Regions from separate parts of the Dongia sp. genome, predicted to be linked through region 1. Evidence: predicted binding sites of a transcription regulator. Region 1 holds the regulator's gene; the other holds the start of a gene.
The links. The regulator PhoB, encoded in region 1, activates phosphate uptake and scavenging genes when phosphate is short. The targets are predictions, from matches to a motif close to TNTCATAAAACTGTCA.

Region 1 (4,181 bases):
ATCGCCCGGCCGAAGCTGTCGATCGAGGAGACGATGCGGCGCTTCACCAGGAACAGCGCCGCAATCGCGCCGGTCATGGCGCAGAGGCACAGCGCCAGCAGGACCGCAAGCTGGGTGACCTGGGCGGCGACGGCTTCGTTGCTGCGATCGACCAGCCGATGCGTGATCGCTTCCATGGCGCGGAGGCGAATGATGATGCTGCTGGCGATCAACCGCGAAACTTCGGGCTGCTGCGCCGGACCGGAGACCGCCCGGCCGGAATTGGTCCAGCGCTGGAACAACAAGGCGATGTCGACGCTGTTGTGGCGCAGGCGATCCTGCAGCGCCGCCTCGTCGGGCTGGTGCGGCAGGCCGGCGAGATCGTCGATCGACTGGTTGAGCGCGCGCTGCACCTCCAGCCACCGGGCGATCGGCCGCTTCTCCCAGTTGAACTCGATCTCGGTGGTCAGCTGGTTCAGCTCGAGCACGCGCTGGATCGCGAGATCCGCCGCTTTCGAGGTGCGCAGGGCCGCGTTCACCGTCTGCAGCGCATAGCTGATCATGACGGCGCTGACCACGACGATCGCGCCGAGCAGGCCGATGCTCAGGCGAAGCTTGGTTCTGACGCCGATGGCGGAGATCATGCCCGAGATCATGGTTGCGCGGCCGATCGTCTAGCGAAGATAGGTGACGCGGCTGGCATCTGCCGCCTGCAGGGCATTGGGGGCGAGCTCCGCCATGAAGTCGGGCATCGGGGTCGAGGCGTCCTGCTCGGTCAGCATCCGCCAATGGCCTTCGAGATTGGCGATCAGCGCCTGGTCGAGGCTGAGGTCGAAGGCATAGTCCGGCCACATCTCGGCGATGGTCGCGCGGTCGATGCCGATCGCCTGCGCGGCGATGGTGATCGCGGCTTCTTGATTCGCGGCGACGAAGCTCTGCGCCTTCAGAAGCGCACGGATGAATCCCTCGACCGCCTGCGGATTGGCGTCGAGAAAGCCGGCGAGAGCGACCAGGTTCCAGGTCTCGAGATAGGTTCCCTGGGCATAGAAGATGCGGGTGCGCTGCCCGAGCGCCTTGTCGGCATGGGCCCGGATCTCCTGCCAGCCGGAAAGCGCATCGACCGTGCCGGCGGCGAGCGCCTGATGGGCATCCTTCGGGGTGACGGGCACCGCCTGGAGGTCGCTCTCGGCCAGCAGGTTCGCCGCCAGGAAGACGTTGAGAAAATACTCGCTCGCGGTGCCCGGGCAGAAGCCGACGCGCCTGCCCTTGAGATCGGCCGGCGCCCGGATCGGGCTTTGATCCGGCACGATGATGCCGGTGTTGCGCTCGGAGGTCTCGACGGTGGCGACGATCCGCGCCGGAACGCCGGCGGCGATCGCCCGCACGAACGGCGCCTCGGCGACCATGCCGAGATCGGCCTGGCCCTTGGCGACCAGCTCCAGCGCTTCCTTGCCGCTGTTGGTCTTGATGGTCTCGAGCGCGATGCCCTCGGCGGCGAAGTAACCCTGGTCGCGGGCCACGTAGAACAACGCCGAGGCGACGGCCGCGGAATCGGCGACGACTATCCGGCTATGCACCGGCTTGGGTGCAAGCGTGCGCCAGGCGAAGACGCCGCCCGCCGCGACCAAAGCGGCCGCGCCCAGCAGGATATTGCGTCGCGAAGAAAGCGCCGGGTGCACCGGGATTTCGCCCCTCTCGTTCTTGAGAGGAAGAAGTTCCGATGATTCGCTTTAAATTCCCTTAATTTCGCCGTGAAATAGGGAAAATTGCCTTGCCGGTGCCGCTCAGCCCTCGACGTCGAGCGAATAGCCGGCGGCGCGCACGGTGCGGATCACGTCGGCGGCGCCTTCGATGTTGATCGCCTTCCGAAGGCGCCGGATATGCACGTCCACGGTCCTCGGCTCGACATAGATGTCGCGGCCCCAGACATGGTCCAGGAGCTGCTCGCGCGAGAACACGCGGCCCTGGTTCTCCATCAGGAAGCGCAGCAGGCGGAACTCGGTCGGGCCGAGATGCACATCCTTTTCCATCCGTTTCACCCGATGGGTCGCGAGATCCATCGAGAGATCCTTGTAGGCCAAGGTCTCGGTCGAGAGCTGCGGCCGGGCCCGGCGCAGCACCGCTTTCACCCGCGCCATCAGCTCGCTCGGGCTGAACGGCTTGGTCACATAATCGTCGGCGCCGACCTCCAGGCCCCGAAGCTTGTCGGCCTCCTCGCTCTTGGCGGTGAGCATGATCACCGCGATCGATTTCAAATCCGGCAGGCGCCGCATCTGCCGGCAGACCTCGATGCCGGACAGGAAGGGCAGCATCCAATCCAGCAAAACCAGGTCCGGCTTGGTCTCGCGGATCAGGGTCAGGCCCTCTTCGCCGTTCTTGGCCTCGAGGACCCGGTAGCCTTCGCTTTCGAGGTTGTAGCGCAGCAGCGCCAGCAGCGCCGGCTCGTCCTCGACCACCAGCACGGTCGGCCGGTTGGCAGGGTCGCGATCAGTCTCCCGTCCGTTATGCGCGGGACGGGTGCGGTCAGCCATCGAGTGCAACATTCGTGGTATCGCCCTTGGGTCTGGTTTCATCGATCGTGCGGCCGAGCGCCAGGAAGTGGACGGTCTCGGCGATGTTGGTGGCGTGGTCCCCGATGCGTTCGATGTTCTTGGCAATGAAGAGCAGATGGGTCGAAGGCCCGATGTTCCGCGGGTCTTCCATCATGTAGGTCAGCAATTCGCGGAACAGCGAGGTGTAGAGATCGTCGATCTCCTCGTCGCGCCGCCAGGCGGCGACGGCCAGCGCCGCGTCCTTCTCGACATAGGCGTCGAGCACGTCTTTCACGATCTGCTGCGCCAGGCGCCCCATCCGCGGAATCGAGGAGACCGGACGCAACGGGCCGAGCTGGTTCAATTGCAGCGCGCGCTTGGCGATGTTCTTCGCATAATCGCCGATGCGCTCGATGTCCGAGGAAATCTTGATCGCGGCCACCACCTCGCGCAGATCGGTCGCCATCGGCTGGCGCAAGGCCAGGATGCGGACCGCGAGATTGCCTGCTTCATGCTCCATCGTGTCGATGCGGCGGTCGCTCTCGATCACCTTGCTCGCCGCCTCGGAATCGCGCCGCGCCAGGGCGTCGATCGCCTGGGCGAGCTGCTCCTCGGCCAGGCCGCCCATCTGGGCGATCTCCTGCACCAGGCGTCGCAGCTCGACGTCGAAGCTCTTCACCGTGTGGTCATGGGCCATGTTCGGATTCTCGGTCGCGGCGTCCAAAGCTTTGTTCGGCATAGATACTACCGTTTTGTGACAGTTTTATGAATGCCCAAGGCAAGCACCATGGACTCGGACGCAGCTGTCCGCGCCCGGCAATTTAAGTCCCTCCAATGACGCGAATGTTGCCCTTGTATGACGCTTCCGTGACGAAGCCCAAAGGGCCGGTCCGGGGCGCGCGCCTCAGCCGTCGGCGGGCAGGAACAGCATGAAACAGCTGCCTTTTCCGGGCTCCGACTCGATATCCAGGCTGCCCCGGTGCCGGTTGACGATATGCTTCACGATGGCGAGGCCGAGCCCGGTGCCGCCGAGCTCCCGGGAGCGGGCGGCATCGACCCGGTAGAAGCGCTCGGTCAGGCGCGGGATATGCTCCTTGGCGATGCCTTCGCCCTGGTCGGTGACGCTCAGCGAGATCATCGCCTTGGGCGAGCGGATGCCCTGCAGCTTTTCCCGGCAGGCGACCGGATCCTCGATCCGCTCGAAGCGCACCCGGACCTCGCCGCCCTCCGGGCTGTATTTGATCGCGTTATCGACCAGGTTCTGGATCGCCTGGGTGAGCTCGTCGGAATCGCCGGGGATGGTCGGCATCTCGGCCAGGCCGGGAAAGGCGATCTTGATCTGGCGCTGCTCGGCCTTGAGGGAGAGGCTGTCCCGCACCGTTTTCAGGATGTTGCCGAGATCGGCCCGGCCCGAAGGCGGCTGGTGCTCGTTCATCTCGATGCGTGAGAGCGACAGCAGCTCGGAGACCAGCCGGTTCATGCGCTCGGCCTCGCCGCGCATGATGCCGAGGAAGCGCTGCCGCGCCAGCGGGTCGTCCCGCGCCGGCCCCATCAGCGTCTCGATGAAGCCGAGCAGTGCCGCGATCGGGGTCTTCAGCTCATGGCTGACATTGGCGACGAAGTCGCGCCGCAAGGTGAGCGCCCGTTCGGCCGCGGTGGTGTCCTCCAGCA
Region 2 (4,181 bases), on a different contig from region 1:
ATCAACTCGCATCTCGCTCTGGTCGCCCAGCCGATCCTGGAAGCCAAGGGCGAGCTCAGCCCCTCCCGCCTCAAGGACGCCTGATCTCCGAATCGTCACATCCCGCCCGGATCTTGATGCACATCAAACAAGGAAGGGGCAGGTTGTGCCACCATCCTCGCGATCGCTCGGTGCCTCAAAGACACGCGCGGGCACCTGTGCGAAGGAGTCCGGGACATGGCCGTCCTCATGATCACCACCTGGCTGGCGCTGCAGCTTCCCACCGGCATCCTGCTCGGGCGTTTCCTGGAGCGGCAGCCTTTGCTGGTCCCGGTCCGGGCCCGGCGCTGACCGGAGCCTGACGCCCGACCCGGGCCTATCCATCTGTGATTTCCCGCTTAATTTGACTTCGGTATAATCTCCCAGCTATGGAAAGCCGCGCCGGGGCAGGGGGACGCCCGCAGGCGCTGGGGAATCGAGACTGGGAAGGCGTTTTCAATGATTTCGACCAAGCGGACCGCGCTGCAGCTGCTTTGCGGCGGATGCTCTGTTGCAGCCTTGCTCGCCGCCTCCGCCGCCCTGGCGGCCGATCCCCAGAAGGTCGTGGTGTATACCGCGCTCCAGGCCGAGCAGCTCCCGGTCTACGAGAAGGCCTTCGAGGCCAAATATCCCAAGTTCGACATCGAATGGGTCCGTGGCACCCCGGCCGAGATCACCGCGAAGCTCCTGGCGGAGAAGGGCGATCCCCAGGCCGACGTGGTCTGGGGCCTGGGCGCCAGCTATCTGATGCAGGCCGACAAGAACGGCCAGCTCGAGCATTACCGCCCGCAGGGCTTCGACCAGATCAAGGACGCCTTCAAGGACCGCCGCACCGGCTGGCCGGTCTGGGTCGGCATGGATGCCTGGGCCAACGCCATCTGCTTCAACACCCAGCTCACTGCCGAGCACAAGATCCCGAAGCCCGCCGGCTGGAAGGACCTGGTCGAGCCGGCCTACAAGGGCCAGATCGTGATGCCCAACCCGAGCTCCTCGGATACCGGCTTCGCCTCGGTCGCCGGCTGGATCCAGACCTTCGGCGAGACCGGCGGCTGGGACTATATGGATCTCCTCCACGAGAACGTCTCGAGCTATCTCCATTCCGGCGCCAAGAGCTGCGCCGCGGTCGCGACCGGCGACGCCGCGGTCGGCATCTCCTTCGGCTATGCCGGCGTGAAGCTCGCCAACAACGGCTCGCCGATCGAAGTGATCTTCCCGAAGGAAGGTCTGGGCTGGGAGATGGAGGCGACCGCCGTGGTGAAGGGCGCGAAGCATCTGCAGGGCGCGCAAGCGGTCGCGGATTTCTCCGCCAGCGCCGAGGCGAATACGCTCTACAACAGCTACTACCAGATCCTCGCCCGCAAGGACGTCGCGGCGACTTTGCCCGACAACTATCCCGCCGGTGAAGAGGAAGCGCTGATCGACCCCAACAACTTCGAGGCGGTCGCCGCGCGGCGCCAGCAGATCCTCGACGAATGGGAAAAGCGCTACAGCGGCAAAAACGCGCCGAAGAGCTGAGACAGCACCTGCCGTCCGAAGCGCAGCGCGCGTAGGAGGGCGGCAAGAACGCGCCGAAGAGCCGAATACTCTAAGACCGGCTTCCCAGCCTGCCCTCCGAAGCGCGGAGCGCGAAGGAGGGCTGAATACAGCCGCCTCCAACACGTCACGCGGCTGTTATCAAACCGTCACGGTTTCGGAAGAGTTTGCCCCTCGCGCGATCCGGAGAGGTCGCTGGAGAGAGGGAAACACGACGATGTTCGGAACCAAATCACGGATCGCCGGCCTGACGCTGGCGGCGCTGGTCGGCTTTACCGCTACGGCAGCGGCGAAGGACAAGCTCACCGTCTATACCGCGCTCGAGGAAGAGCAGCTGCCGGTCTACAAGCAGGCCTTCGAGGCCGCGAACCCCAACTATGAGATCGAATGGGTTCGCGATTCGACCGGCGTCATCACCGCGCGGCTGCTGGCCGAGAAAGCCAATCCGCAGGCCGACGCGATCTGGGGCCTGGCCGCGACCAGCCTGATGGTGCTGGACAAGGAAGGCATGCTCGAGAGCTACAAGCCGGCGGGCTATGCCGACATCAAGGACGATTTCAAGGACAAGCGCGACAACCCGACCTGGGTCGGCATGGACGCCTGGGCCTCGGCGATCTGCTTCAACACCGTCGAAGCCGAGAAGCTCGGCCTGCCGAAGCCGGAGACCTGGAAGGACCTGCTGAAGCCGATCTATGCCGGCCATATCGTGATGCCGAATCCGAACTCCTCCGGCACCGGCTTCCTCGATGTCGCCGCCTGGCTGCAGATCTTCGGCGAGAAGGAAGGTTGGGCCTACATGGACGGCCTGCATCAGAACATCAACACCTACCTGCACTCGGGCTCGAAGCCCTGCAAGGCGGCCGGTGCGGGTGAGTATCCGATCGGCATCTCCTTCTCCTATCCGGGCGTGGTGTTGAAGAACAAGGGCGCGCCGCTGGAGATCATCCTGCCGAAGGACGGCATCGGCTGGGAAATGGAAGCCACCGCGATCATGAAGGGCAGCAAGCATATCGACGGCGCCAAGGCGCTCGCCGACTTCGCCGCCACCGCCGACGCCAACCAGATGTACAACGACTACTACCAGGTGCTGGCCAGCAAGACCGTGCAGGCCAAGCTGCCGGAGAACTACCCGGCGGACGAGGAGAAGCTGATGATCTCCCCGAACGACTTCACTTCCATGGCCGCGAAGCGCGCGGCGATCCTCGAAGAGTGGCAGAAGCGCTACGGCTCCAAGGACGCCCCGAAGAGCTGATCTCGGTAGGCGGCGGAGCGCCGTGTGGTGAGCGCTCACGCAGCTGAAACGTCAACCCCCACCCCAGCCCGCCCCCATCTTGGGGGCGGGGGACGGATGGAGCCATCACTTGCAGCAGCCTCTTCACGAGACTTCCCTCCCCCAAGATCGGGGAGGGCCAGGGAGGGGGTTGACGGTTCAAGCTTGAACGCGCTGCACGACGCAGCGCGCTTTCATATTTGAGAAGATACCGCATGCCCTACCTCCAGATCTCCCAGGTCAGCAAATCCTTCGGCAGCTTCCAGGCGCTGAAGGACGTCTCGCTCGAGATCGAGGAGGGCCAGTTCGTCTGCTTCCTCGGCCCCTCTGGCTGCGGCAAGACCACCTTGCTCCGCGCCATCGCCGGCCTCGACATCCAGTCCTCCGGCCGCATCCTGCAGGCCGGCCGCGACATCTCCGCGCTCCCGTCCGCGCAGCGCGATTTCGGCATCGTCTTCCAGTCTTACGCGCTGTTCCCGAACCTCTCAGTCGCCGACAATATCGGCTACGGCCTCAAGAATTCCGGCAAGCCTCGCAGGGAGGTCGCCGCCCGCGTGCAGGAACTGGCCGAGTTGGTCGGCCTCCAGGGCCATGAGCGCAAATACCCGAGCCAGCTTTCCGGCGGCCAGCAGCAGCGCGTCGCCTTGGCGCGCGCGATCGCCATGGCGCCTGGGCTGTTGCTGCTGGACGAGCCGCTGTCGGCGCTCGATGCCCGGGTGCGCCTGCATCTCCGCACCGAGCTGAAGTCTTTGCAGCGCAAGATCGGCGTCACCACGATCATGGTGACCCACGACCAGGCCGAGGCGCTGGCGATCGCCGATCGGCTCGTGGTCATGAACCAGGGCGTCATCGAGCAGGTCGGCACGCCGCAGGAGGTCTATCGCAACCCGAAGACCGCTTTCGTCGCCGATTTCGTCGGCCACATGAACTTCCTCAAGGCCGAGGTGGTGGGCGAGGGGACTGTCCGGGTCGGCCCGCTGATGCTTGCCGCCGAAACCGGTGGGCTCGCGGTCGGCGCGCATGTCAGCCTCTGCTTCCGCCCGGAAGACATCCAGGTCCGCGGCATCGCCGCCGGGCACAAGAACGCGATCGAGGTCAAGATCGAGGAGATGGAGTTCCTCGGCACCTTCTACCGCGCCGACCTCGCGGTAAACGGCCCCAGCTCGCCGCGCCTAATGGCGGACTTCTCGATGAACGCGGCGCGGGACCTGGGGCTGGAGCGCGGCAAGGTTATTCCCATCGCCATGCCGGCGGATCGCCTGCGGCTATTCGGTGAGAAGCGCGGCTGATGGCCGACACCTTCGCCTTCGATCGCGCGTCTGCGCGCAAGGACGACACGCCCGCCAAGATCCGCCCGATC

Region 2: a site for PhoB is predicted at 1,688-1,703, ahead of ACH2CY_RS18490 (putative 2-aminoethylphosphonate ABC transporter substrate-binding protein). Genes of this name have one in related genera too.

Annotation. Positions count from the first base shown of each region.
Region 1 is NZ_JAYRKD010000002.1:272,396-276,576, forward strand. It holds gene ACH2CY_RS03075 (diguanylate cyclase domain-containing protein) at 1-623, opposite strand, end outside; gene ACH2CY_RS03080 (ABC transporter substrate-binding protein) at 654-1,658, opposite strand; gene phoB (phosphate regulon transcriptional regulator PhoB) at 1,764-2,510, opposite strand; gene phoU (phosphate signaling complex protein PhoU) at 2,503-3,207, opposite strand; gene ACH2CY_RS03095 (ATP-binding protein) at 3,415-4,181, opposite strand, start outside.
Region 2 is NZ_JAYRKD010000019.1:57,967-62,147, forward strand. It holds gene ACH2CY_RS18480 (Na/Pi cotransporter family protein) at 1-84, shown strand, start outside; gene ACH2CY_RS18485 (putative 2-aminoethylphosphonate ABC transporter substrate-binding protein) at 478-1,533, shown strand; gene ACH2CY_RS18490 (putative 2-aminoethylphosphonate ABC transporter substrate-binding protein) at 1,769-2,803, shown strand; gene ACH2CY_RS18495 (putative 2-aminoethylphosphonate ABC transporter ATP-binding protein) at 3,037-4,110, shown strand; gene ACH2CY_RS18500 (putative 2-aminoethylphosphonate ABC transporter permease subunit) at 4,110-4,181, shown strand, end outside.